DNA from 2 places in the Desulfonatronum zhilinae genome. Region 2 is predicted to be linked to the other one. Evidence: predicted binding sites of a transcription regulator. Region 2 holds the regulator's gene; the other holds the start of a gene.

Region 1 (14,648 bases), on a different contig from region 2:
ACAAGAGTCTGCTGTTCGACTTGGCCGCCAGTTACTACGCGAACATCATTCTGCCCTTCTCTCCTCTGGTTCAAAAGCTTTTGGCAAAGGTCGGGGAGGTGGGCTGGGACATCGACATGATCGCACCGGACCACGGGCTGATCTGGCGGACCCATATTCCGGAAATACTGGCCAAATATGGAGAGTGGAGCGCCCAAAAGCCCCAGCGCAAGGCCGTAGTCTTCTACGACACCATGTGGAAAAGCACGGAACGGATGGCCCGGGCCATTGCCGATGGGATGATGGCCGAAGGCGTCAGCGTGCAGATGTTTTCCTTGAAATCGGCCCATCACAGCGACGTGATGCCGTTTATCATGGATGCTCAGGCCATCGTCGCCGGCTCCCCCACCCACAACAACGGCATGCTCCCATTACTCGCGGACATGTTGACTTATATGAAGGGACTCAAGCCACAAGGCAAAATCGGCGCGGCCTTCGGCTCTTACGGTTGGAGCGGCGAGGCGGCCAAACAGATATCCGAGTTCCTGCAATCCGCCAAGGTGGAGATCGTTGCCGAACCGTTGCGCGTTAAAAACGTCCCCACGGACCAGGATCTGGACGCCTGCCAGGAATTCGGCAGCAAGATCGGACGGGAGGTGATCGCTCGCGTTCCAGAGTGATTTTTTCGCGGATCATACACGGTCGCCCCGTTCATTCCGGGCGAAGGCGGATCGAACGAAAGCAAAGGGCGCTCTCAATGAGCGCCCTTTCACATGGTGCGTTCCAAGAGTATGACGGTTGCCTTTTCACGTTGTATCTACTCAGCACATTTTGTGCCCGCTCTTGCTCCGGCAATCGGGGTCGGTATCGGAGTCGGAATCGGAACAGGAAGATTTTAGAACGCTTCCCAGCGTTTTCGATTCCGATCCCGATTCCGACCCCGACCCCGGCAACAGCATTACTCTGTGCTGAGTAGTTACTTCACGTTTATGATCGAGAGATCTCGACTGATCAGTATCATTCCTTGGCAAACCGTTGCTTTTTCGTAAGATGAAACAAAAAAGTGTGCTCTCGTCCCCTTTTGGTTGACATGCTCCTGTCGCGGGGCTAGGTAATTCACCATACTTTGGAAAAGCATTGTGTTGAAATGTTCTTTTTTTCACAGGCCCTGGAGTCGTAAAACGACGATTCCACCCGGCCCTGGGAAACGACAATTTTTCAATGTCTGAAAACCTTTACCTTTAATGCTTTTCACCAAAGGCGATTTCTTCCTGTTTAACCGTTTAAACGGAGGTGGGTTATGAGACTCAGTGTTGGTCTGGCAAAGGAAGGAGCCGAGAAACGGCTCGAATGCCGTGGCGTGAATCGCCGCGACTTCATGAAATTCTGTGCGACGGTCGCCGCGGTCATGGGCATGGAAGCCTCGTTCGCCAAACAGGTGGCGGCTGCGTTGACCGATCCGCGCAGGCCCTCGGTGGTCTACTTTCACTTCGCGGAGTGCACCGGCTGTTCCATGGCCGTGGTCCGTACGGTCAACCCGTACATTGACGAACTGCTTCTGGACACCATTTCCCTGGATTACCACGAAACCCTGATGGCCGCGGCCGGCGACGCCGCCGAGGACGCCCTGGCACAGGCCGTGAACTCGCCTCACGGGTTCATTGCCGTAGTCGAAGGCGCCATTCCCACCAAGGACAACGGCATTTACGGCATGGTCGGCGGACATACCATGCTGGAAATGGCCCAAAAGTATCTGCCCAAAGCCCAGGCCGTGATTTCCATCGGCGCCTGCGCGACCTTCGGCGGCGTCCAATCCGCCGACCCGAACCCAACCGCCGCCATGGGCGTGAACGAGCTGATGGAACACCTCGGCTTGCCGACCCGGGCCATCAACGTCGCCGGCTGCCCGCCGAGCCCGTACAACTTTGTGGGCACAGTGGTCCACCTGCTGACCAAGGGCATGCCCGAGCTGGACCGTTTGAATCGCCCGAAGATGTTCTACGGCGAGTCGGTCCACGAACTGTGCGAGCGCCTGGACCATTTCTTCAATTACGAATTCGCCCCGTCCTTTGACTCCGAAGAAGCCAGAAAGGGCTGGTGTTTGTATGAAGTCGGCTGCAAGGGGCCGGACACCTACAACAATTGTCCCAAGGTCAAGTTCAACGAGACCAACTGGCCCGTGGAAGCCGGCCACCCCTGTATCGGCTGCAGCGAGCCGAAGTTCTGGGATCAGCTGAGCCCGTTCTACAAGCCGGTCTAGGCTGTCTCGATTCGTAAACCGCGATTCCCGAAACCTATCGTAAGGAGGACATACCATGTCAGGCTGTAAGCCCCAAGCCGCACCGGTCATTCCGGTGACGCCCCAAAGCGCCTACTCCGGGCCGATCGTCGTCGATCCGTTGACCCGGATCGAGGGCCATCTGCGTCTGGAAGTGGAAGTGGACAACGGCAAAGTCGTCAACGCCCGTTCCAGCTCCCAGTTGTACCGTGGTCTGGAGACCATTCTGAAGGGTCGCGACCCAAGAGACGCGCAGCACTTCACCGCTCGCGCGTGCGGGGTCTGAAACTACGTACATGCCCTGGCATCCACCCGATGCCTGGACGACGCCGTGGGCGTCGAGATTCCCGATAATGCCCGGATCATCCGCAACCTGGTCATGGCTTCGCAAACCGTCGCCGACCATTTCATCCACTTCTACGTCCTGCACGCCCTTGACTGGGTCGACGTAACCAGCGCCTTGCAGGCCGACCCGATCAAGGCCGCCAAGATCGCCAACAACATCTCCCCGCGTCCGACCAAGGCCGAGGACTTGAAGGCCGTTCAGGAAAAGCTGACCACCTACGTCAACCAGGGCCAGCTCGGTATTTTCACCAACGCCGACTTCCTGGGCGGACACCCGGCCTACTACCTGCCGCCGGAAGTGAACCTGATCGCCACGGCCCACTACCTGGAGGCCCTGCGCCTGCAGATCAAGGCCACCCGGGCCATCGCCATCTTCGGCGGCAAGGTCCCGCACACCCAGTTCACCATCAGCGGCGGGGTGACCTGCTACGAATCCCTGCGACCCGAGCGGCTGGAAGAGTACCGCTCCCTGTTGCGCGAAACACGGGAATTCATTGAACAGCTATACATCCCGGATCTGCTGGCCGTGGCCTCCTACTACAAGGACTGGGCCGGCATCGGCGGATGCACCAACTACCTGGCCTTCGGCGAGTATCCGAAAATCGAGAAAGACCTGAACAGCCGCTGGCTGCCGCCCGGCGTGATCATGAATCGCGACCTGTCCACCGTGCATGACGTTGATCCCAACGCCATTTACGAGCACGTTGCCGCCAGCTGGTACGAAGGTTCCGAAGCCCGGCATCCTTACGAAGGCGTGACCGAGCCCAAGTACACCAAGCTGGGCGATACCGAGCGCTACTCCTGGATGAAGGCCCCGCGGTACAATGACGAGCCCATGGAAGTCGGCCCGCTGGCAGCCGTGCTGGTGGCCTACGGCAAAGGCCAGCCGGAAACCGTCGCCGCCGTGGATCTGGTCCTGAACCACCTCGGCGTGGGCCCCGAAGCCCTGCACTCCACTCTGGGTCGGACTGCCGCCCGCGGTATCCACACCCTGACCATCGCCCAGAAGATGGAAGACTGGCTGGACGAACTGGTGGACAACCTGAAGAGCGGGAACAACAAGATCGCCGAGAACCATGAAATGCCTGACGAGGCCGAGGGTGTCGGATTCGCCGACGTGCCTCGCGGCGCGCTGAGCCACTGGATCAAGATCAAGGACGGCAAGATCGAGAACTTCCAGCTGGTTGTCCCCTCCACCTGGAACCTCGGACCGCGCTGCGACAAGGGCAAGCTGGGACCGGTGGAAGAGGCGCTGATCAACACGCCCATCGCCGATCCGAAGCGTCCCGTGGAACTGTTGCGCACCGTGCACTCCTTCGACCCTTGTATTGCTTGCGGCGTGCACGTCATCGACTCCAAGACCAACCAGGTCCACGAGTTCAAGGTCCTGTAACCACATAACATGAACGTCCGGCGTTGCCTTTCGCGACGCCGGACGATATGCATCAACGGAGAGCGAAGGGACCCCGAGGGTCGGGGAATCTTCGCTCTCCGTATTTGGAAAATCCGATGAACGAACAGAACTCTCCGAAAATTCTGGTTCTTGGCGTGGGCAATATTTTGCTCAAGGACGAAGGCGTCGGCGTCAAGACCGTGGAAAAACTGCGCGCCGAGTACTCCTTTTCAGCCAACGTCGAACTCATGGATGGCGGTACATTGGGCATGGCCTTGATGGAACCGATCATGGAGTTTGACCGGCTGATCGTCGTGGATGCCGTGGTCAACGGCGGCGACCCGGGAACGCTGTACCGTCTGGCCGGCGTGGAGATGGGCAAGAGCGTGGCCTTCAAGAACTCCATGCACCAGACCGACCTTTTGGAAACCCTGGCCACCTGCAAGGTTCTGGGCAACTGCCCGGACGCCGTGGTCATCGGCATGGAGCCCAAGGAGTTCGACCCCTGGGGCACCGAATTGACCCCACCCTGCCAGGCCCGCCTGGAAGATATCTGTCAGGCCGTACTCCAGGAAATCACGGACCAGGGCGGCGAGTATCGCCCGATTTCGCAATAATACTATCGGCGTCGGTATCGGGATCGGGATCGATACTGTTTGTTCGCTAATAATCCTAATTCGACCCCGATGCCGATACCGATACCGCCCCCGAAAGAGAAGCTTTGCATTAGAATGGTATAACGCGCGGTTACTTTCTAAAACGGAACCGCGTCGTTGAATTTGATTTCACCACGAAAAAGGCCGCCCAATGGGCGGCCTTTTTCGTTTCCAGTAGGCGTGGGGTCCCGGCTATTTGATGAACAACATCTCCTGATAGCTGGGCAGGGCCCACAGATCGTCGGCCACCAACGTCTCCAGGCAGTCGGCCCATTCACGAACCGTGTTGATGGCCGGAAGGATCGCCTCGCAGAAATACTTGGCTTCCTTGAGGGTATCTCCATGAGGGACCTTCCCCAGCGCACCCTCCAGATCGCCCACGGCTTTCTGAAGGGAACGCAGCTTGGCGGTCACGTCCTCCAGGGTGATCATCTTCACGTCGTGGCCGATGGCCTTGAGGTTGGCGCAGGTGGCGGCCAACTCTCCCTGGTAGCGCACGGCGGCCGGAAAGATCACGGTCTTGGCCAGGCGGATGGCCAGGTTGGCCTCGGTGTTGATGGTCTTGCTGTACTGCTCCAGATAAATCTCCTGGCGTGAATGCAGTTCCGCCTCGGAGAGCACGCCGTAGGTTTTGAACAGCTCGATCACCGGCTTGCTGGTAATCTCGGGCAGGGCCTCGGGGGTCGTCTTCAGGTTGGGCAGGCCGCGCTTTTCGGCCTCCTTGTGCCATTCCTCGGAATAGCCGTCCCCGTTGAAGATAATGGCCTCGTGTTCAATGATGACTTTTTTGAGCAGGGCCTGGACGGCGTTGTTCAGCTTTCCGGGATCGCCCTTGGTGGCCTTTTCCAGTTCCGTGGCCATGTAGTCCAGGGACTCGGACATCATCGTGTTCAAAGCCACCTGCGGCCCGGCGATGGACTGGGCGGAACCCACGGCGCGGAACTCAAAGCGGTTGCCGGTAAAGGCGAAGGGGCTGGTCCGGTTGCGGTCGCCCGGATCCATGGGCAGCGGCGGCAGGGTGTCCACGCCCACGGTCAGGGCGTCTTTCTTCTTGGATCCTTTTACGGCTCCGGCCTTGATCTGCTCGAACACGTCGGTCAGTTGCGCGCCCAGGTAGACGGACATGATCGCCGGAGGTGCCTCGTTGGCGCCGAGACGATGGTCGTTGGAAGCCGTGGCCACGGTGGCCCGCAACAACGCGCCGAACTTATGCATGGCCCGGATGGCCGCGGCGCAGAAGATCAGGAATTGGGCGTTTTCATGGGGGGTTTCCCCCGGATCGAACAGACTGCCCAGTTCGGCGTTGCCGATGGAGTAGTTCAGGTGTTTTCCGGAGCCGTTGATCCCGGCGAAGGGTTTTTCGTGCAGCAGACATTCCATGCCGTAGCGCTTGGCCACGTTGCGCAACACGGTCATCACCAGTTGATTGTGGTCCGTGGCCAGGTTGCCGGCCTCGAAGATCGGCGCGATTTCATACTGTCCGGGAGCGACTTCGTTGTGTCGGGTCTTCACGGGCACGCCCAGCTTGTACAGCTCCCGCTCCACTTCCATCATGAAGGAGAGGACGCGGCGCGGGATGGCTCCAAAGTACTGATCTTCGAATTCCTGGCCCTTGGCCGGCTTGGCTCCGAACAGGCTGCGACCGGCGATGAGCAGGTCGGGGCGGGTGAAGACGAAGTTGCGGTCGATCAGGAAGTATTCCTGCTCCGGGCCGGCATAGGAGGTCACCGGGAGCTTGGTCTCCACGCCGAACAGGCCGAGCACGCGCTTGGCCTGCTTGTTCAGGGCCTGCAAGGAGCGTAGAAGCGGCGTTTTTTTGTCCAGGGCCTCGCCGGTCCAGGAGACGAAGGCCGTGGGAATGCACAGGAAGGTTCCATTGGGGTTTTCCAGGATGTAGGCCGGGCTGGTCACGTCCCAGGCCGTGTAACCGCGGGCTTCGAAGGTGGTTCGCAACCCCCCGGAGGGAAAGCTGGAGGCGTCCGGCTCGCCCTGGATCAGCAGCTTGCCGCTGAACTGGGCCATTGCCCCGCCGCTGCCGTCCGGGACCAGGAAGGCGTCGTGCTTTTCCGCGGTCAGGCCGGTTAACGGGTAGAATACGTGGGTGAAATGGGTGGCCCCTTTTTCGATGGCCCAATCCTTCATGGCGTTGGCCACGATGTCCGCCAGGGCCGGGTCCAACTTTTCGCCGTACTCAATGGTTTTCTTCAAAGACTTGTAAGCATCCGAAGGCAGTCGTTCCTTCATCACCTTGTCGTTGAAGACGTTGCAGCCGAACAGATCCGTGGGCTTGGTTTCCGCGAAGTTCAGCGGTGCCGCGGAGGGTACGTAGTTGGTGACCGCTGAAATGGCGTTCAGACGTGACTGGATTCCGCTCATGAAAATTCTCCTTTGTAGCTCTTCTCGTGTTGACAAATATCCGGCCTCAAGAAAAAACGTACTTGCAAACCTGACGTCCTGTTCAGAATCGTCCCCGGCAGAAAGCGCGGCGACCAGCGCGGGAGACGAGCACTCTCCATAAAGGCCTCTCCCGTGGCTCGTCCCCTCTGTTTCCTCAGGGCCTGTTCCATTTGCACGCAATTTAGCAAAAGTCGTTCCAAGAAAATATTGCATGATATATTAGGAGATTACAAATCTCTCCGCAAGGCAGGAAACAATTTTATTACATTTTTGTATTCCAATGCTCATTTTTTTATCAGTTTAGCTTCTAATATTACATTTATGTATAAATATTTAAACAGGCAGCATTCCGCCAGAACAAGGAGGTCTCCTTCATGACCCAGACCATATCCGCCTTGACCAAAAACAAACCGGGAGTCCTGGCCGACATGGCCCAGGCCATCCGGAAATACAACGTCAACATCCGCAGTATCTCCGCCGGGGAGACCGAGGACCCGGACATTTCCCGGCTGACCATCGGCCTGGACGGGACCGACGAGGACGTCCAGCGGATCACCGAGGACATGGCCGCGATGGACGTGATTATCGGCATGGACGATCTGCGACGCAAGGAATTCGTGGACCGGGAGCTGATCCTGGTCAAGGTGGCCATGGACCCGGCCACCACCACCCAGATCATGCAGATCTTCGAGGTGTTCCGGGCCAACGTGGTGGGCATGGGCCGACGGACCATCACCGTGGAAATGAGCGGGGACCGGGAACGGGTGGACGGGTTGATCAACATGCTCAAGCCCCACGGCATCAAGAGCCTGTGCCGTTCCGGGATGATCGCCCTCAAGCGCGGGGACGAATGATATCTTCGGCCGTTTCGTTGACACCGATGACACCCATGACTCCCATGACCATCACTTCCCTCGACGATCTGATCCGTTCGGCGGCCACGGCTGACCAAAGCCCAAAGTTGGCCATTGCCCGTTCCGGGGACGCCTTCGTACTGGAGGCCGCGATGCAGGCTTACGCCGCAGGCGTGGTGGAGCCCGTGTTTATCGGCGACATGGACGCCACCCGGCGCATCGCCGAGAATCTGGGCGCGGACATTTCGGACTTGCGCGGCGTCGACCTTCCGGACGACGAGGCCGCGGTGCGGGAGGCCGTCCGGATGTTTCGGGAGGGCGAGGCCGCGCTGATCATGAAGGGAGCCGTCTCCACAAGTACGCTGCTCAAGGCCGTGCTGGACAAGACCGGCGGCGTTCCGCCCCAGGGCATTCTCAGCCATGTCACGGTGTTCGAGAACCCGCATTCCGGCAAGCTGATGCTGCTCAGCGACGCCGCGGTCAACATCCGCCCCAACCTGCAGCGCAAGGTGGAAATCCTGCGCAACGCCCTGACCGTGGCCCGAGCCCTGGGGATTGCGGCTCCAAGGGCGGCGATGCTCGCGGCCACGGAAAAGGTCAACTATCCGGCCATGCCGTCCACCCTGGACGCAGATCTGATCGCGCGCATGGGCCGGGAAGGCGCCCTCGGCGACGCCCATGTGGCCGGTCCCATGGCCCTGGACCTCGCGCTCTCGGCCAAGGCCGCGGCCAGCAAGCGTTTCCAGAACGAAGTCGCCGGTCAGGCCGACATTCTGATCACGCCGGACATCGAAAGCGGCAACGTGCTCTACAAATGCCTGAACACCCTGCTCGGCCTGGACGTGGCCGGAGTCGTGGTGGGCAGCTCCGTGCCCATCGTCGTTCCCTCCCGCGGCGACTCTCCCAGGTCCAAGCTGCTTTCCATGGCCCTGGCGGTCTATCTGGTGCGAGCCGTGAGCCACGATTCGGAACATCATCATCCAGTCGACCTCTGACCCCCCGGACATTCATGAAAAAGACCATCCTGACCATCAACCCCGGCTCCACCTCCACGAAGGTCGTCCTGTTCCAAGACCTGGAGCCGACGTTGTCCCGCGAGGTTCAGCATTCCAAGGCCGAGCTGGCCGGGTTTCCCGACGTCTGGAGCCAGTTCGCGCTGCGCCTGGAACCCATCCTCGCTGTTCTCGACCAGGCGGGTGAAAATCGGCTGGACGCCGTGGTGGGCAGGGGCGGGTTGCTGGCCCCGTTGCCCGGCGGGGTGTATCGGATTGACGCGCAGATGCTTGGGGATTTGCGCTTGCGACGCTTTGGGGAGCATCCTTGCAATCTGGGCGCGCCGTTGGCACTGGAGATTGCGCAGCGCTGCGGAGGCCAGGCGCTGATCGTGGATCCGGTGGTCACGGACGAGCTGTGCCCGGAAGCCAGGCTGACCGGCCTGCCGCGCATCCGCCGCCGGAGTACCTTCCACGCCCTGTCCCAGCGCGGCGCGGCCCGGGAGGCGGCCCGCCGTCTGGGAGTTGATTACGAAAACGGCAAATTCATCGTCGCCCATCTGGGAGGCGGCATAAGTATCGGCGCACATCGCCGCGGGCGGGTGGTGGACGTGACCAATGCCCTGGACGGCGAGGGGCCGATGAGCCCGGAGCGCAGCGGGGCTCTGCCGATCCTGCCTCTGCTCCGGCTTCTGGAGGACGGCGTCATGGATATTCCCGATCTGCGCCGCGCCGTGCTCCGCGAAGGCGGGTTGTTCGCGCACCTGGGGACCAACGATTTCCGGGAAATTGAGGAGATTGTCCGACAAGGGGACGCCGGGGCCAAGTCCGTGGTCGCCGCTTTTATCTACGCAACGGCCAAGCACGTCGCGTCGCTGCTGCCGGTCCTCGTCACCACAAACGATCCGAGCCCGTTGGACGCCATCGTGCTCGCCGGCGGCCTGGCCCACAGCGCGCTGCTGGCGCGTGAGCTGACAGCCCGGCTCGCGCCCTGGGCCCGGATCGAGGTGGTCCTGGGCTTGACCGAGGCGCGGGTTATGGCTGAAAGTGCCCTGGCGGCCCTGGAAGGCAGGGTCGAGGTCCAGGATTACGTCGGCAATGATTTTGAAACCCATCACCTGTAGCCATTCCGCTTCCCGCTCCGGAAGCGCGTCCACGGCATGATCCGCACCACCATAACCGCCCTGATTACGGCCATGCTTGTGTTGCTCTGGATCGGCCAAGCCCTGGCCCAAAATCCGTTTCTCACGCCTCCGTCCCGGGAACGGCCCGCCGCTCCGTCCGTGGAACAGCCCTCCCAGGACCACCATCCGGCCATGGAAGAGCAATTCGGGCAGACCTCCCGCGAACCTCCGGACCGTCCTTTGGCCCGCCCTTCGTCCGCGGGCCCGCGCATCACGCCTCCGTTTTTCGCCGAGATGATCGCCCTGCAACGCGAGCTGCGCCAGCGAATGACCAGCTACGCCCGCCAGATCCAGGAACGGCCTTTTGGCGCGGCCACTTGGCAGCTGATGCTGCTCTCGTTTCTGTACGGGGTGGTGCACGCTCTGGGGCCGGGGCACGGCAAATCCATCGTCTGCTCCTATTTCGTCTCCCGACGGGGAACCTGGCGACAGGCCCTGCTTTTCGGCAATCTGATCACCGCCACCCACATCCTCTCCGCGGTGGTGATCATCGTCGGGCTTTCCTGGGCTCTGGGGCGGGCGAACATCGCCGCGTTCCACTCCGTGGAAGGAAGGCTGGAGTCCATCAGCTACGCGCTGATCGTACTCATCGGCTTCTTCCTCCTGGGCAAGACCTTGCTCGACTGGTGGCGGGCGGCAAAGGGGAAATCCGGTGAAGAGGCCGATGAGTGCCCGCGTTCCAGCCCCAGGGACATCGTCACCCTGTCCCTGGCCACCGGCCTGATGCCCTGCCCCGGCGCGGCCCTGATCCTGCTCTTCACCCTCAGTCTGAACGTCTTCTGGGCCGGTTTGGCGGCCATGATCCCCCTGGCCCTGGGCATGGGCCTGACCGCCTCGGCCTTGGGACTGATCACCGTCGGCTCCACCAACGCCGTGCTGGGCGTCAGCCGTCGCTCTAAACGCCTCTTCGCCATCCTGCACCGCACCCTGGCCTGCCTGGGCGCGGCCTTGATAATCATCCTGGGCGCGAGCCTGCTGCTAAGCGCCGGGTATGTTTGATTGTCGGCCAAAAACGCCTGAACCGCCCGGAACCTATGGTTCCGGGCGGTTCAGGCGTTTAGGCGTTGGGACGGATTGACCCGTTATACCATTTCTCATTCAAAGCTTCTCTTTCGGTATCGGCATCGGGGTCGAATTAGGATTATTGGCGAACAAACAGTATCTATCCCGATACCGATACCGATACCGACGCCGACCCCGATAACTGCATTTTCTCAAGCGAAAAACGCATTGCCGAAGTAGAATTGGTATTACGCGGCCTCAACCCGACACAACAACGCCGAATGCGGCCAGGAGCCGATTTCCGGGCTGCAATGTTCCGGCTCCAGCGGGCAGAGCATGTTGGCGTTGGATTCGTAGACCCCGAAGAGTTCCGGAAGCTCCTGCCTGCGCTCCGGGAACCACCAGCCGTGCTGGGCGTCGGCCATTCGCGGATGAATGCGGGTGGAGGTGCGCAGGCGCATCCGGATTTTGCCCTTGGGCGAGGTCACGAGCACCCACTGATCGTTCTCCAGTCCCAGTTCCCGGGCTGTTTCCGGGTGCAGCAGGACCAGCGGATCCGGATTCACCTTCCGGGCCGACGTGATCTGGCGCTGCTCGGAATGGTACATGGGCATGAACCGGCTGCCGGTGATCAGGATCAGCGGAAACTCCCGGGCCAGATCCGAATTCCCGGCCGGACTCCAGAGGGGCTCCTTGTACGTGGGCAGAGGCTCGCAACCCAACTCCTCGAAGATGCTGGAATACAGCTCCACCTTGCCCGACGGAGTGCCGAAGCCTGAAGTTTCGTAGCGCTTGAATTCGGGCGTGCCGAAAAAACCGTACTGCTCGGTCAGCTCCCGGAAGGTCAGCCCCGTGGGCTCCAGACGAAAGTCGCAGGCCTGCTCCAGGTTCTCCCACGGCCAGTCGTTTTCCTGGCCCAGGCGCAGACCCAGGCCGCGGTAGAACTGATAGGTGTCCCGGCGTTCGTAGAGCGGCTCGATGCCCGGAGGACAGGCCATGCAGAACCCGCCGGTGACCCACAGTTCGGGCTGCTCCACCGTGGTGGCCGAGGGGAAGACATAGTCCGCCAGGGCCGCGGAGGGGGTCATGTAGTATTCCATGACCACGTACAGTTCCAGGGCGGTCAGGGCGTCGAAGACCATTTTGGGGTCCGGGAAGGAGAGCATCGGGTTGCTGGCCACGGAAAGCATGGCCGTGATCGGGTAGGGCTTTTTGGTGATCGCCGCCTGGAACACATCCCGGATGTGGGCCACGCAGGTCCGGTACATGGACGGCGGGTTGACCTGGCCCCGGGGCAGCTTCCGGTTGTTGGCCAGGTTGCGCTCCCAGCCGGGGAAGCCGAAAAAGGGATATGTGTCCGCGCCGAGCTGTTTGGCCCGCTGCTCCGGCCCGATGGCCTCGGCGGCCACCAGGTCGAATTCCCCGCGTACACGGGCCACCTCCGGGGTCTGGCCAAAGGTCTCACCGCCGGGAATCTCCAGGTTGCCGGTGATGGCCCGCAAAATGGCCCGAGCCCGGGCGCACTGGGTGGAATTGATGCCCTGCTTGTCCAGGCCGTAGGCATAGGGCAGCTGGGCCGGCTTGGAGGTGGCGTAGATCCGGGCCGCGGCAGTGATCTGCTCCACGGGCAGCCAGGTGATCCCGCTGACCTTTTCCGGGGTGTACTCCCGCACCGCGTCCCGCAGTTCGTCGAAGCCCACGGTCCACTGGGCCACGAAGTCCGCGTCGTACAGCTCTTCTTCAATGATCAGCCGGATCCAGCCCAGCATCAGGGCCAGGTCCGTGCCCGGCCGGATCTGCAGCCACATGTCCGCCAGGGCCACTTCCTCGATCTCCCGGGGATCCACCACGATGATCGTCGCCCCGTTGCGCCTGGCCTGCTGGGTGGCCGGCCAGGCCTGGATGGGCGAGGAATTGGCCGAGGCCTTGCCCCAGACCACCAGGCACTTGGCCTGCCGGGCATTGCCCCGGGCCATGCCGCCGTAGGTGGCGAACTCCGTGGCGTAGGACGGGCACATGCAGATGTTGTTCGCCCCGCAGACGTTGGGCGAGCCGAACAGGTTGTAGAACCGGCGGCAGTCCCAGTGATGGGTCCGGCTGGTGCCGTGGGTGAAGCCCAGGGTTTCCGGCCCGTGGGCGTCACGCAGCCGACTCAGCCTGGCGGCCACCTCGTCCAGGGCCTGATCCCAGGAAATCCGCTCCCATTTCCCCTCGCCCCGAGCCCCGACCCGCTTCAAGGGATGATTGATCCGGTCCGGGTGATGGATATGCTCCGGCATGAGCAACCCCCGCTCGCAGATCAGGCCACGGGTCACCGGATGGTCCGGGTCACCGCTGACCTCGAAGACCTTGCCGTCCTTCATGTGCAAGAGGGTGCCGCAGCGCGGGTGACACAGGCCGCAATAGCTGCGGCGCACCCCGTCCCGGGGACCGGCCCCGGACTGGGGGTTGTAGGCGTAGAGGGGCAGGCCGCTCAGGGCCAGGGACGAGGCCACCAGGGTCGAGTAGTGCAGAAATTTCCGTCGGTTGATGCGCATGGCTCCTCCCGTGCGTTGCGGTTCGATGGATGACTGTCGGTCGGCCATCAGGCCTGTTTTACTTCGGGCTTGACCAAAAGGCCTGATGATGCCGCTTACTGCTCCGGATCTTGCAAGCTCGCCCAGGCCCGGCATTCCAGAAAACTGCCGGGAACATTCTCCTCCATTTCCTGGAAGAGCCGCCAGGGCATGGCAAAGGAGAGATGGTCCTTGCCCAGCGTCTTCCGCACAGCTTTGCGGGCTGACATGTCCGTCAGGCCCACCACGGCCCTGGGGTGCTCCCTGTCGCCTTCTGCGTAGGGCAAGATACCAATGGTCTGACAGCCCGCAGCCCAGGGGATAATCACGTTCTCGATGCCCTTGCGGCCATAATTGGCCAGAATGACCAGGGCGGACAACTGATCTGCATCAACCACGAAAACCACGGTTCGCGGGGTCTCCCGGTCCAGGTCGACTTCGCCCAAGGGCTTGAATAGGACATACTTAGCCGGGATCTCGGTGATGGGCAGTGCGGCGATGAAGTCGTGGACCAACTCTGGAGTTTTGCGATACCGTTCACCTTTCAGGAAATCATCTGCAAAGGCCTTGCCCGCGTGCTCTTCAACAGCCTTGCCCACGGCCCGGCCAGTTTCCCATTGCTCATTGCCTGACGAAAGAAAATGGGCGAAACATACCTCTCCGCCCGGAAACTGTTGATAGGCGTTGCCAAACCCCAGTCCCACTCCGCCGCCCCAGCATCCGTAGGTTTCTTTTTCGAATGCAACGGTTTTGCCTTTGGCCGCATTGGCGAACAGAAACATAACACAGCCAAATTTGCCGGGCTTGAAACGCAGGGACTGTTTCGGTTCCTCATCGGCCAGGATTATGGCCACGGGATTGAGCTTCAGGTCAATTGATTGAGCAATACGCGATTTCATCTGTGTAACCTCAATTTGTTTACATGTGGGTGGCGAAATTTATTCGAACGCCTTAAAAGCCATTCATTTACTTAGTTTTTCAGGAGAAAAACAGATTGGTGGTCATTCACATCA
Region 2 (14,648 bases):
CATCCAGGCCGGAGCGTTCGACTATCTGGTCAAGCCCGTGGAGCCGGACAGGTTGGTGACCACGGTGCGCCGGGCCATGAGCCATGCTTCGGTTCTGGAGCAGAATTTCAGGTTGAGACGAAAACTGCTTACGGGCGGCCTGGATCAGCCGGACATTTTCCGGAGGATCATCACCCAGGATCCTCGGATGCGGGCAATCTTCAGCTATGTTGAGGTCGTCGCTCCCTTGTCCGCTCCCGTGCTCGTCACCGGAGAAACCGGGACCGGCAAGGATTTGCTGGCCGCGGCCCTGCACGAAGCCAGCGGGCGCAAGGGCCGGTTCATCGGGCTGAACGCTGCCGGCCTGGACGACAATGTCTTCGCGGACACGCTGTTCGGGCACGTCAAGGGGGCGTTCACCGATGCCCGCGAAGCCCGGAAAGGGTTTGTGGAGCAGGCTGAGGGCGGCTCGTTGTTTCTGGATGAAATCGGCGATCTGACCCCGGCTTCGCAGGTCAAACTGCTCAAGCTCATCCAGGACCGCGTTTACTATCCCCTGGGATCGGACACGCCCAAGACGTGCACGGCCAGAATCATCGCCGCCACCAACCGGGACCTGAAGGCGGCTCAGAAGCACGGCCAGTTCCGAGAGGATTTGCTGTACAGAATCAACACCTATCACATCCATCTTCCGCCCTTGCGGGAGCGGAAGGGCGATATTCCGTTCCTGACCGAGTTCTTCCTGGCCGAGGCCGGTTCCGAACTGAACGCGAACCGGGAACCGCTGTCTCCTCGTGTCGCGGAACTGTTGGCGTCGTATGGTTTCCCAGGCAATATCCGGGAGCTTCGCTCGCTTGTCTTCGCGGCCATGGCCGAAGGCGGCATGGCGATCCTGGGAAAACGGGTCGCCGACCTCACGGGGATCGGTCTGGCCGGCCCGGTCGCGAGGCAACGAAATCCCGACCGCCGCTCCGCGTCATGGCAGTACCCCGACCCCCTCCCCACCCTGGAACAAGCCGGCGACATGCTGGTGGAACAGGCGCTGCGGACAACCAACGGTAATCAGTCCAAGGCAGCGGCAATCCTTGGTATTACCCGGCAAGCATTGAATAAGCGGGTTAAAAAGGCGCGGTAGCCCCAATCCGCTTCTTTCGTCCAGAGGCTTTTGACGTATAGGGAGGCGTTGCCGCCAATTTATTCCCGCGTTTTCACAACCCCTTTCATTCAAGAATGTCAACCCGGGTTGACGCCTTCAACTTTCGTCAACCCTGGCTGCATCACTCGCCTTTCTTGACCTTTCCGGTCCAAACATCCCCTTTGACAATCAGGGTTGACGGCTTTGGCTGTCTCCTTTCGCCCCGGTCTTTCACACATTTCCTTTTATTCCAGATTTGTATGCTGCTGCGAGCCCGTGGCACACCTTGTGCTTACGCAAGGGCATGGACGGAAAGCTTATCCTCATCGTTGACGATGAGCCCAGGGTTCGTTTCACCTTGGCGCTGATTCTCAAGCATCACGGGTTCCAGGTGCTGGAAGCGGATAACGGCTTGGAAGCTCTGCGGATTTTGGCGAAGGCGCCGGAGCAGGTTCAGAGGGTCGACTTGGTCGTAACCGACATCAAGATGCCCGTCATGGACGGTCTGGAACTCATTAAGATCCTCAAGCAGTCCGATGATCCGATCAATATCTTGGTCATGACCGGATACGGCGACAGGGAAACCATGTCGCTGCTTCAGGGAATGGGAGTGTGCGGCGTGCTCCATAAACCGTTTGACGGCGAACAGTTGATCGCCGCGATTCGTCCGGCCCTGGCGGAGAGTTGACTGGCCGGTGACAAGCGGCATTTGCCGTGAACAACCATTTTTTGAATCGGAAATCTGATACTATCGATACGAAGGAGAAACCATGCAACAACACGAATCGGACCAAAAAAAAGACAGCAATCTGCTGCAACTGGTCACGTTCCACATCGGCGAGGAGGAATTCGGTGTGGAGATCCTCAAGGTTCAGGAGATCATCCGGATGATGGGCATCACCCGGGTGCCCAAGGCCCCGGATTTCGTGGAGGGCGTGATCAACCTGCGGGGCAAGGTCATTCCGATCATCGATCTGCGCACGCGTTTCGGGATGGCCGGACAGGAGCACGACAAGCACACCCGGATCATCGTCATTGAGATCAACTCCGTCATTATCGGCTTTGTGGTGGACTCGGTGTCCGAGGTGCTGCGCATTCCAGCCAACACGGTGGAACCGCCACCGCCGATCATTTCCGGGATCGAATCGGAATATATTCGAGGGGTGGGGAAGCTGGCGGATCGGCTGTTGATCCTGCTGGATCTGGACAGTCTGTTGAGCAAAGGCGAACAAAGCATGTTGAAGAGCATTTAGTACATGGAAACTATTATAAAACGAAGGAGATGAAACATGAAAAACATACCTATTGGAATCAAGCTGCTTGGCGGCTTTTTGACCTTGCTGGTCCTGGTCTGCGGCGGGTTGGGGTACATTGCCTACGATCGCGCCTCCCGTGCCGTGGTCGCCCAGGTGGAGGAAAATATTCCGCTGATGGCCGAGGATGGAGCCAAGCTTGTCAGGAGTCAGCTGGATTATCACATTTTGGCTCTGGAAGGCATTGCCAACCGCCATGTGATCCGCTCCATGGACTGGATGCAGCAGCGGCCTGCCCTGGAAAATGAGACCGTCCGATTGAACTATCTGGGAATGGGGGTCATCTCCCCGAACGGCTTGGCCCGCTATCCGGACGGAACCACGGCGGAACTGAGCGACAGAGCGTATTTCCAAGATGCCATGGCAGGCCGGACGGTCTTTTCCAACGTGATTATCAGTCGCGTGACCAATCAACCGGTGTTGATTCTGGCCACGCCCATCAGGGGAGACCGGGGGCAGGTCCAGGCCGTGCTTATGGCCCGCCTGGACGCCACGATGCTCAGCGAGATCACGGACGAGATCGGATACGGGGCGGCGGGGTACTCCTACATCATCGACGACAAGGGGGCCTTGATCGCCCATGGCAACAGGCAGTTCGTGATGGACCAGCGCAACTTCATCGAAGAGGCGCGGACGGATGCCCAGTTCTCCCCGTTGGCGGCCATGTTCCAGCGGATGGTTCGAGGCGAGTCGGGTTTTGATGCGTACCCGTTCATGGGGACGGACCGTTTTTTTGGGTTCGCGCCTATTCCCGGCACCGGTTGGTCCATTGCCGTGGGGGCCATGCAGGACGACGTGCTGGCACCGGTGTATCAGTTGCGTTGGGCCGTGGCCATCGCTTCCCTGGTTTTCTTCGGTGTAGGCATCATTATCGCCCTACTGGTCAGTCGCGCCATCACCGGCCCGGTGAGTCGTCTGATGACGTACGCCGACGTCGTGGCCAAGGGCGACTTGCAGGCTCGGTCCGGCATTGACCAGAAAGACGAAATCGGGCGCTTGAACCTGAGCATTCAGGCCATGGTTCAATCCTTGATCGAAAAAATGAAGGAGGCCGAGCACCAGTCCGAACTGGCCCGGCAAGAGACGGAAAAGGCCCAGGTCGCCACGCGGGAGGCCCAGGAAGCCCGGGCTCAGGCCGAGACGGCCAAGCGCGACGGGATGCTTGAGGCAGCGACCAATATCGAGGGCGTGGTGGAGCGGATGACTTCCGCCTCGGAGGAATTGTCGGCCCAGGTGGAGGAGGCCAGCCGGGGAGCGGAAGAGCAGACAAGCCGCACCGGGGAGACGGCCACGGCCATGGAGGAAATGAACGCCACGGTGCTGGAAGTGGCCAAGAACGCCTCCCAGGCCGCCGAAGCATCGGATCAGGCCCGGACCAAGGCCGTGGACGGCGCCAAGGTGGTCAGCGCCTCGGTGGCGGCCATCAACACGGTGCAGACCAAGGCCCAGGAAATGAAGAACAACCTGGATCATCTTGGAAAACAGGCCGAACAGATCGGCAAGATCATGACCGTGATCGAGGACATCGCGGACCAGACCAACCTCCTGGCCCTGAACGCGGCCATTGAGGCGGCCCGGGCCGGTGACGCGGGTCGTGGATTCGCCGTGGTGGCCGACGAGGTGCGCAAGCTGGCCGAGAAGACCATGAACGCCACCAAGGAAGTGGGCGAGGCCATCTCCGCCATTCAGCAAGGCACTCAGGCCAACATCCGGGGCATGGACCAGTCCGTGACCGCCATCGAGGACGCCACCAGACTGGCCAACCAATCCGGGGACGCGCTGCGGGAAATCCTGGCCCTGGCCGAACAAGCCGCGGATCAGGTCCGCTCCATCGCCACGGCCGCGGAACAACAGTCCGCCACCAGCGAGGAAATCAACCGCGGAGTGGAGGACATCAACCGAATCTCCTCGGAAACCAGCGAGGTCATGAACCAGTCGGCCCAAGCCATCTCCGAACTGGCCAGGCAGGCCGTGGAACTGCAAGAGGTGGTACAGCGGATGAAGCAGGGGTGAAGCTGAATCGCCCGAAGCCACCTGAATGAGGGCGAAAAACGGAGATTCGTATCGGGCCACCGGCCGAGGCGCATGCCTCGGTCGGTGGCCCGTTTTTGTATCTACTCAGCACATTTTGTATCCGCCCTTGCTCCGGCAATCGGAGTCGGGGTCGCTATCGGAATCGGAATCGGAACAGGAAAAATTTTGAACGCTTCCCAGCGTTTTCGATTCCGATACCGATCCCGATTCCGACCCCGGCAACAGAATTCCTCTGTGCTGAGTAGTTACCGAGCGGGAAGACTGGGCCTCAAAGCCCGCAATGGTCCGTCAGTTCCAGATTGCGGGCCGCCTTGACTTCGTCCAGACGGCTGACCGGAGTGAGCTGTGGCGCGGATTGGACCGCGGCGGGGTCCTGGTCGGCCTGTTCCAGGATGGCGATCAGGTCGTCCACGAACTGGTCCAGGGTGTCCAGGGACTCGGTTTCCGTGGGCTCGAACATCAGGGCTTCCTTGACGATCAAGGGAAAATAGACCGTGGGGGCGTGATGGCCTTTGTCCAGAAGGGCCTTGGCAATGTCCAGTGCCCGGACGCCCTTGGTCGCCTGGCGCACGGCCGAGGCCACGAATTCGTGCATGCAGATCCGGTTGAACGGGATTTCCAGATGCTTTTCGAGGCGCTTGCGGAGGTAATTGGCCGCGAGGACCGCGTTTTCCGAAACCCGGATCAGCCCCTCCCTCCCCAGACGCAGAATGTAGGCGTAGGCTTTCAGGTAGACGCCGAAGTTGCCGTAGAACGGGGCCACGTAGCCGATGGACTTGGGGTAGTCGTAGTCCAGGAAGAACTGGCCGTCCTCCAGCTTGACCACTCGGGAAATCGGCAGAAAGTCCACCAGCCGCTCGCATACGCCCACCGGACCGGAGCCCGGACCGCCGCCGCCGTGCGGGGTGCCGAAGGTTTTGTGCAGGTTCAGGTGGACCACGTCGAAACCCGCGTCCCCAACGCGCATCTTGCCCAGAATGGCGTTCAGATTCGCGCCGTCGTAGTAGAGCAGGGCGTCCACGGAGCGGACCAGTTCCACGATCCGGGGCAGATGCTGCTCGAACAGCCCCAGGGTGTTGGGGCAGGTCATCATCACGGCGGCCACGTCCTCGCTGAGCACGGCTTCCAGGGCTTGGGGATCGACGATCCCGTCCCTGGATTCCAGACTGATCACGTCAAAGCCGGCGATGGCCGCGGAGGCCGGGTTGGTGCCGTGGGCCGAGTCCGGCACCACGACTTTGGTCCGCTTGCGGCCTTTGTCCTTGTGGTAGGCGGCGATGATCATCGCTCCGGTCAGCTCGCCGTGGGACCCGGCCATGGGGTGGGCCGTGAAACCAGCCATGCCCGTGATTTCGCACAGCAGCCGTTCGGTCTCGAAAATCACTTCCAGGGCGCCCTGAGCAAAATGGCCCGCCCCCCGGAACTGGGGCACCAGCGGGTGCAGACGGCTGAAGCCCGGCAGGGCCGCGGCCTGTTCCATAAATTTGGGGTTGTACTTCATGGTGCAGGAGCCCAGGGGGTAGAAGTGGCTGTCCACGCCGAAATTGAGCCGGGAAAGCCGCGTGAAATGGCGCACCACATCCAGTTCGCCCACCTGGGGCAGACAAGGTAGTCCGTCTCGGGCCAGTTCCTGGGGGATCAAGCCGGTCAAGTCCTTCTTCAATTCCCGCAGCCCGACGCCGGGACGTCCGGAAACGGATTGTTCGAATATGGTCTTCATAACGCGCCTCCCAGCAACTCCTTGAGGATACCGATGTCTTCGCGGGTGTTTTTTTCCGTGCAGGCGATGAGCAGAACGTTTTCCAGACCCGGATAGTAGCGGCCCAGGGGAAAGCCGGGCAAAAAGCCGCGTCGGGTCAGACGGTCGAGGACGTGGTAGACGGGCTTGGGCAGGACCAGGGCGAACTCGTTGGCAAAAGGGCGCTGGCTGAGCAGTTCGGTGCCGGGGAGCTTGAGCAGGCGTCTGGCCGCGTAGTGGGCCAGTTCGGAGCAGTGCGTGGCGGTGTTGGCCAGCCCCTGGGGGCCCATCAGACAAAGATACGTGATGGCGCGCAGGGCGCAGAGAGCCTGGTTGGAGCAGATGTTGGAAGTGGCTTTCTGGCGGCGGATGTGCTGCTCACGGGCCTGGAGGGTCAGGACGTAGCCGGTTCGGCCGTGGGAGTCGGTGGTTCGCCCGACGATCCGGCCGGGCATCTGGCGGATCAGGGCCTTGGTGCAGGCCATCATGCCCAGATACGGCCCGCCGAAACTCAGGGGCAGGCCCAGGCTCTGTCCCTCGGCCGTGGCAATGTCCGCGCCCATGGCCCCGGGCGTCTTCAGGACGGCCTGCATCAGCGGGTAGACGGAGATGATGTTCAGGGCCCCCAGGGACCGGGCATGAGTGAATAGACCGGTAAAGTCCTCCAGGGACCCGAAGAAGTTCGGGTTTTGGACTATGACCGCCGCGGTATCGGTATCCATCGCCGCGGACAAGGCTTTCTGGTTCGAGCCGCCTTCCCGGTGGGCGACCACGGTCATCTCCAGATGGAGGTTGGACGTGTAGCAATCCAGCATCCTGCGGTAGATGGGGTTGACGCACTCGTCCACCACGATCTTGCGGCGTTTGGTGTGGCGCACGGCCATCATCATGGCCTCGTACAGGGCGGTCCCCCCGTCGTAGACCGAGGCGTTGGCGTACTCCATATCCAGGAGGCGGCAGACCGCGGTCTGGTACTCGAATATGGCCTGGAGCGACCCCTGGGAGGCCTCCGGCTGGTAGGGAGTGTAGGCCGTGGCGAACTCGCCGCGGGAGGTCAGAAAATCCACCGCGGCGGGAATGGCGTGGTCGTAAAAGCCCGCGCCCAGAAACCCAACGAGCCGGGTGTTGTTTTTGTCCGCCAGAGTTTCCAGGTGCCGCATGACCTCGTGCTCGCCGAGACCTTCCGGCAGGTCGAAGCTTTTGGGCCGCAGGGCCTCGGGGATCTCCGCGAACAGGGCGTCCATGTCGGCGACGCCGACGATGTCCAGCATGCGGCGCTGTTCGTCCGGGGTGTGGGGAATGTAGGGCATGGTTTATTCTACTCGTCGCTACACTCGGCGATGGCTTTGTATTCCTCGGGGGACAGCAGGCCCTGGGGAGGCTCGCTGAGCCGCACTCGGATCATCCAGCCCGCGCCGTAAGGGTCCTGGTTGATTTTTTCCGGCGCGCCGTCCAACTCGGCATTGACTTCGACGACGGTCCCGGAAACCGGGCTGTTCAACTCGCTGGCCGCCTTGACCGACTCGATGCTCCCCATTTCCCGGCCCTGAACAACGGTGTCGCCCAGGGAAGGCAGTTCGATGAAGGTGATGTCGCCAAGCTGGCACTGGGCGAAATCCGTGATGCCGATCAGGGCTTCCTGGTCGGTGACGCGGACCCATTCATGGGACGAGGTGTAGAGCAGATCATTGGGAATCATCAAGGGCTCCTTGGAGGCGGGTTCAACGGTTCAACGGTTCACGGTCCAACGGTTCAAGAGTTCGCGGGGCAAAGGTTGGGTTCATAGCGGTTCAAGGACGATTCTGGCAATATCCGGGGCCAGGGAAATGACCTGGAACGGCGGCCTGCTGTGGACGGCCTCGGCCTGTTCCGGGCAGGAATCCGTGATCCAGATCGTCTCAAAACTCTCGTCCTCCAGGCGGTGCCAGCAACAATTGGGGAAGACGCCATGTGTGGCGAAGGCGCTGACTCGGGCCGCTCCTTTTTCCAACAAGAGGTTCTTGCATTCGATCAGGGTCCCGCCGGACATGATCAGGTCGTCCACGATGAGCACGTGCCGATTCACCGGGTCGCCTTCCTTGATCAGGACTCCGCGCCGATCGCCCCGGCGGGCTTTGAGGCAGACGATCTGTGGAAATTCCGGAAACAGGCGACCGAAGCGTTTCCAGGCACCCTCGTCCGGAAAGGCGATGGACAGGTCGGGCTCGTCGCGAACCCGGTCCTTGAGCAGAGGGATCGCCGTTTCCAGCCTGGGGATTACGCTGTCGGAAAAGTAGAATCGTTCCTGCAAGGCGTGGATATCGTAGATCACGATCTGGGCCGGACCGGACATGGTCAGAGGAATGTCCGAGAGCAGGCGGGCCAGGGTGGCCGCCGTGGCGATCTGGCCTTCTTCCTCCACCCGCTCCATAGTTCCGGTGGGAAAATAGGGCAGGATCAGCTTGAAGGAGCGCACCGCGTAGCGAGGCAGCTCAAAGAGCACGGCCAGTTGGGCGAACATCTCCGCGGGGGTTGTCAGGGTGCTCAGGAAAGCCACGTCGCGGTTGCGCAGCCCGGGCGCGTTCTCGATGCGCAGGTTGGGAAAGCCGTCTCGGAAATAGGACCAGTCGATGCGACCCAGGGTGATCCGATCCGGGTGGGCCGTGTGGATGCGCAGGGCCGTTTCGGTCATTTGCGGGCAGAAGAAAAGATGGATCATGAGGGCTCCCGGTGGAGGGCAAGGACAGGGTCAAGAGGGAGGTCAAGGGAAGCGCGCAGGGCCTTGAGTTCCCGGCCGGTCAACGGTCGGATCGCGCCGGGAGGGAGGTCGCCCAGGCGGATTGGCCCTTGGGAGACGCGTCGCAGGCGGACGATGTGCAGCCGCAGGTCGCGGCACATCCGGCGGATCTGGCGATTAACCCCCTGGCGGAGGGTCATCTCCAGGGTTACGGCGTTGTCCGGCGCTCGGGGTGAGCGGTCCTCGATGACCCGTGCCCGGACCGGCGCGAGTTGGTCCCCCTCGGCCAGGCGCATCCCCTTGAGCATGGTCGCCAGTTTTTCCGGGGTGACCCGGCCACGAACGCGGACATGGTAGACCTTGGGGTGTTCCCAGCGGGGATGGGTCATGCGCAGGGCCAGTTCTCCGTCCGTGGTCAGCAGAAGCAGGCCTTCGGAAAGTAGGTCCAGTCTGCCCACGGAAAAAGGGCGACGACCACGGATGTCCGGCGCAAGCAGATCAAGGACGGTTGTGCGGCCCTGGGGGTCATGGGCCGTGGTGACGACGCCCGGAGGCTTGTGCAGGACCAGATAGAGGTGGTCCGACGGCTGGACTGGACCAAGGCGGATCTCGCGTCCGTGGACCCGGACATGGTCCACGGCTGGATCGACGCGGATTCCCGGCGAGGCGGCCACGGTTCCGTTGACCATGACCGCTCCGGCCAGAATCAGATCGTCCGCGGCCCGGCGGGAACAGAGCCCGGCCCGGGCCAGGGCCTTGTTCAGCCGGATGGCCTGTCCGACCTTCGTGGTGTTCGCCGCCGAATCATGCTCCTCCGAACTGTTCATCTGGAGAGAATAGGTCCGTGATCGCCGAAGGGTCAAGGTGTGGAGGAGTTCCTTTTTCCTTCCGATTCCAGTTCTGATTTGACCACATGGTCAGGGGCGTCTATAGGCGTTGGTCGGTATTGCGTCGGAGTTTCAGGCCGTCGATACGCGGCGGTTGTATTTTTGTGAACGATTTCGAAGGAAAATCGGCACTCGATTTTCTCTTGCAAAGATTGTACTCTCCATTTTTTATCGATTCAAAGGGGAGGAGGCGTGCGTCGGAAAGTCATTGCCGGAGCGTTGATCCTGTTCGTGCTTGGTTTATATTTCTTTTCCGGTGATGCACCCGAGGAGCGGCGTACCGTCGGTCCCATCGCCGGCGGAGCGGACACGGACGTGAGCATGAGCGGGGTGGAGATGCGCCTGGGCCAGGAGGGGCGAACCCTGTGGACCCTGCGGGCTCTGTCCGCGTCCTACGACCAAGGCCAACAGATGGTGTTGCTCAACGCCCCGACCATCGTAAAAAGTCTGGATGGTCGGGACATTCCCGTGATCGTCAGCGCCCCCCTGGGGGAGGTGGATCAGGCCACCAGCGATATCCGGCTTTGGTCCGGAGTGCATATGGAATATGGTCCGACGTATCTCAATTCCGACGAGGCCGTTTTCGTTCAGGTGGATGAAACCATTTTTCTGCACGGTGACATCCTCCTGGACCGCCAAGGACTGCAATTGCGCTCGAAGCGGGGCGACGTTGACCTGCACACCTGGGTGGTCAACGCCGAGGGCGGAGTGGAAGTGATCATTGCCAAAGACAGTTTCGGACACGGGTTGTAGATGGAAACTCGGTTTTCATTGACCCGGCTTTTGCGGGTCACGTTTCCGGTCGTTTTTGTGGCGCTGTTCCTGTTTCCGGGTTGGAGTTCTTCGGCGGAAGAGCAGGCCATCCCGACGCGGATCACGTCCGAGCGGCTGCGCTACTCCCATCGCGATCACCAGATCGAGTTCATGGGGGACGTGCGGGTGGACAGGCCGAATTTTCAGCTCCGTTCGGAGCGGCTGGTAGTGCTTTTGCGAACCCTTCCCCGGGAGGCTCGACCCGAGGGCATGGCTCCGGAACAGGACATGGAAGCTCAAGTGGACATTGAACAAATGATCGCTTTTGGCCAGGTCTTTCTGAAGCACGAGGACCGTGTCGGCCACGGCGACATGGCCACCTATTGGGTGGACCAGAGCGTCCTGCGTCTGGAAGGCAACGCCCGGGTGGAAGAAGGCGGGACCCGGTTGGAAGGCAACGTGATCACGCTCAATGTTGAAGAAAGAGAGGTGGATGTGCAGGGACGCACCGATCGTCGAGTGGAAGGAATGTTTCTTTTGCCTCGGGAACAGGGGGCGCGGTGAAGGCCCTTCTCTCCGGCAAGAGTCTGCGCAAAAGCTTCGGCCAGAAAGAGGTGGTCCGGGATATTTCCATCCGGGTCGAGCAGGGGGAGATCGTCGGCCTTTTAGGTCCCAACGGAGCCGGGAAAACCACCACGTTCTACATGCTGGTCGGGGTGATCAAGCCCACCAGCGGGGTGGTGGACCTGGACGGAAAGCGGATCACCACTTGGCCGCTGCATGAGCGGGCCCGGCTGGGGCTGAGCTACCTGCCCCAGGAGAGTTCGGTCTTCAAAAAGCTGACCGTGATGCAGAATTTGCGGATCATCCTGGAGTACACGGACTTCACCCCGGCCATGCAGCGCAGAAAGGCCGAGGCCCTGCTGGAGGAACTGGGCATCTCCAAACTGGCCGACCAGAAGGCCATGTTTCTCTCCGGCGGGGAGCGCCGCCGTCTGGAAATCGCCCGGGCCCTGATCCGGAATCCGAAATTCATGTTGCTGGACGAACCCTTCGCGGGTATCGACCCCCTGGCCGTGGACGACATCCAGGAGATCGTGATGTCCCTCAAGGAGCGGGGGATCGGTGTGTTGATTTCGGATCACAACGTCCGCGAAACGCTGAAGATTTGCGACAGAGCATCCATCGTCTTCGAAGGACGGGCCATTTTTGAAGGGTCTCCGGAAGCCATCGTGGCCGATTCCATCGCTCGGAAAGTTTACCTCGGTGAGGACTTTTGCTTATGATTGATCAACAATCGGGATTGGCGTTCCAACCGGTCAGCCCGGTCATGGAGGCGAAAACGCGACATGGCTCTTGAACTGCGCCAGCAACTGAAGTTGACGCAGCAGTTGGTGATGACCCCCCAACTGCAACAAGCCATCAAGCTGCTTCAGCTTTCCAGGCTGGAGCTGGTGGAAAGCATCCAGCAGGAATTGCTGGAGAATCCCGTATTGGAGATCGCGCCGGAAGGCATCGATGAGACGGTGGAGACCCCGATAAAAGACCCTGCCGAGGATCGGTTCCAGTCCGTCAACGTCGAGGAGCCCCGGCAGCTTCACGATTCGGAGTGGCAGGACTACCTGGGAGAATTTTCCAGCATCAGTCGACAGATCCAGGGCCGGGACTGGGAAGTCCCGGAAGAGGGCATGAGTTTCGAGGCCCGGCTGGCCGGCAAGTCCACGCTGATCGGCCATCTTTCCTGGCAGTTGCGGCTTTCGGCCTTGTCGGAGCGGGAATTGGCCGTCAGCGAGGTGATCCTTGGCAACCTGGATGCCGTGGGGTATCTTTGCGAATCCATTGAGGACATCGCCGCCATGGCCGGCTGCGAGACGGAGGAGGCGGAGCGGATCCTGCGGATCATGCAACGCCTGGACCCCGTGGGGGTCTGCGCTAGGAACCTGCGGGAGTGCCTGCTGGTCCAGATGGACGAACTGGGGCTGGACGACCCGATTCTGGTCTCCCTGGTCAAGGATCATCTGGAGGAGCTGGAAAAACGTCGCTACAAGCCGTTGGCCAAGAAGTTCAAGCTCTCCATGGAGGAAATCAAACACTACCTGGACTGCATCCAGCGCCTGGACCCCATGCCCGGCAAGAGCTTCGGCTCCGATGATCCTCAGTTCACCAGCCCGGACGTTTACATCCTCCAGCACGGCGGCGATTTCATCGTGGTTCTGAACGAGGACGAGATACCGGGTTTGATGGTCAATGAGGCCTACGCCAAGGAGCTGTCCGTTCACGACAAGGGGACCAGGGACTACATTCAGGAAAAGGTCCGATCCGCTCACTGGTTGATGAAAAGCCTGTACCAGCGCCAGCGGACCCTGCACAAGGTCGCCGAAAGCATCGTCCGGTTCCAGATTGATTTTTTTCGCCATGGGGTGACGCATCTGAAGCCGATGATCCTCAAGGATGTGGCCCTGGACATCAACATGCACGAGTCCACGGTCAGCCGGATCACGACCAGCAAATACATGAGCACGCCCCATGGAACGTATGAACTGAAATTTTTCTTCAACAGCGCCCTGGGTATGGACGACGGGTCGGAGGCCGGCTCGGAAAGCGTCAAGGCGGAGATCAAGAAGCTGATTTCCGAAGAGGACCCCAAGCGTCCGCTCAGCGACGAACTGATCTCGCAACTTTTGAAAAAGTCCCTGGGCGTGAACATCGCCCGCCGTACCGTGGCCAAGTACCGCATGGCGTTGAACATCGAGTCGTCTTCCAAGCGCAAGGCCATTTTTTAGCCATCCCGGATGCTCCCAACGGAGCGAACAACCTCAAACCAACCCAGAACCCGTTTTACTTCGGAGGTGTCGCATGGAAATAACTTTTACTTTCAAGAATTTCGAGCCGTCCAATCACCTCAAGGGCTACGCCGGCGAGCGTTTCAATAAAATCAACCGTTACCTGCGTCCTGAAGATCAGGGCGAACTGGCCGTCAACCTTTCCGTGGAAAAGTATCGGCATATGGCCGAGGTGATCCTCACGGGCAAGGACATGCATTTCTCCGCCACCACCGAAAGCGAGGACATGTACTCCACCATCGACCTGGTCCTGGACAAGCTCGAGGCTCAGGTGCGCAAGACCAAAGAGAAGAACAAGGACCATCGTCGCGGTCAGAAGAGCCAGTCCGCGCGGGTGGACGTGATCACCTTTACCCAGGACGAGACCGGCAAGCGGGCCCAGACCATCACGGAAACCGACAATTTCGAGCCCAAGCCCATGTCCGTGGACGAGGCGGCCATGCAATTGGAAGCCCTGGGCAACGATTTCCTGGTTTTCTTCAACGCGGACATCGAGCGCGTCAACGTCATCTACCGCCGGAAAAGCGGCGATTTCGGTCTGATCGACCCGGGTATCTAGTCGATGGTCCTCAAGGATTTCTTGAGCAAGGACTTGCTGCTCCCCGATTTGCAAGCCAGGAACAAGACGGAAGTGCTGGCGGAATTGGTCGCCGTGCTGGCCCAAAACGTGCCGAGTCTGGATGCCGAGGCGGCCTTTCGGGTGCTCAAGGACCGGGAAAGTCTCGGGAGCACGGGCATCGGCGAAGGAGTGGCCATTCCCCACGGCAAGCTGGAGGGGCTGGACAGGATCGTGCTGGTGGTCGGACGCAGTTCCGAAGGCGTGGATTTCGACGCCCTGGACCGCAAACCGTGCCATATTTTTTTCATGGTCCTGGCCCCGGAACAGGTCGCCGGAATGCACCTGCGCATCCTGGCGTCCATCACCCGGCTGCTCAAGGACGAGACCTTTCGGCATGCCTTTCTCACGGCCCAGGACAAGGAGCTTTTCTGGGACGCCCTCAGTTCGGCGTGATGGTATTTTATTCGTCCACACCGTAGGGGCACGGCGCGCCGTGCCCCTACCCCAAAAGGCAAACCGCGATGAGCGCAGACCAACCGCGAAAACCGTGCGAACTCTCCCTGGTCATGATCACCGGACAGTCCGGGGCCGGAAAAAGTACGGTCCTGAACGTCTTCGAGGATCTGGGGTACTACTGCGTGGACGGTCTGCCGGCCGGGCTGGCCGGACAGTTGCTGACCCTGTCCGAGGA

The links. Region 2 encodes sigma-54, which starts transcription at its own class of promoters, with help from an activator protein. Its sites were predicted from a motif close to CTGGCACGGNNNNTGCTT; they were not measured.
Region 1: AC559A_RS06085 (glutamine synthetase III family protein) is a predicted target of sigma-54. The motif match lies at 7,231-7,248, and genes of this name have one in related genera.

Annotation. Positions count from the first base shown of each region.
Region 1 is NZ_FXUJ01000005.1:47,040-61,687, reverse strand. Features, by position in the region: gene AC559A_RS06105 (FprA family A-type flavoprotein) at 1-659, shown strand, start outside; gene AC559A_RS06100 (hydrogenase small subunit) at 1,280-2,239, shown strand; gene AC559A_RS06095 (nickel-dependent hydrogenase large subunit) at 2,295-3,995, shown strand; gene AC559A_RS06090 (HyaD/HybD family hydrogenase maturation endopeptidase) at 4,112-4,612, shown strand; gene AC559A_RS06085 (glutamine synthetase III family protein) at 4,844-7,027, opposite strand; gene ilvN (acetolactate synthase small subunit) at 7,423-7,902, shown strand; gene AC559A_RS06075 (phosphate acyltransferase) at 7,947-8,897, shown strand; gene buk (butyrate kinase) at 8,912-10,018, shown strand; gene AC559A_RS06065 (nickel/cobalt transporter) at 10,055-11,077, shown strand; gene AC559A_RS06060 (molybdopterin-containing oxidoreductase family protein) at 11,329-13,617, opposite strand; gene AC559A_RS06055 (DUF169 domain-containing protein) at 13,713-14,534, opposite strand.
Region 2 is NZ_FXUJ01000008.1:91,579-106,226, forward strand. Features, by position in the region: gene AC559A_RS08460 (sigma-54-dependent transcriptional regulator) at 1-1,114, shown strand, start outside; gene AC559A_RS08465 (response regulator) at 1,419-1,802, shown strand; gene AC559A_RS08470 (chemotaxis protein CheW) at 1,885-2,367, shown strand; gene AC559A_RS08475 (methyl-accepting chemotaxis protein) at 2,404-4,440, shown strand; gene gcvPB (aminomethyl-transferring glycine dehydrogenase subunit GcvPB) at 4,730-6,181, opposite strand; gene gcvPA (aminomethyl-transferring glycine dehydrogenase subunit GcvPA) at 6,178-7,509, opposite strand; gene gcvH (glycine cleavage system protein GcvH) at 7,518-7,898, opposite strand; gene AC559A_RS08495 (phosphoribosyltransferase family protein) at 7,980-8,897, opposite strand; gene AC559A_RS08500 (pseudouridine synthase) at 8,894-9,742, opposite strand; gene AC559A_RS08505 (LptA/OstA family protein) at 9,995-10,555, shown strand; gene AC559A_RS08510 (LptA/OstA family protein) at 10,556-11,119, shown strand; gene lptB (LPS export ABC transporter ATP-binding protein) at 11,116-11,841, shown strand; gene rpoN (RNA polymerase factor sigma-54) at 11,905-13,338, shown strand; gene hpf (ribosome hibernation-promoting factor, HPF/YfiA family) at 13,412-13,957, shown strand; gene AC559A_RS08530 (PTS sugar transporter subunit IIA) at 13,961-14,410, shown strand; gene rapZ (RNase adapter RapZ) at 14,479-14,648, shown strand, end outside.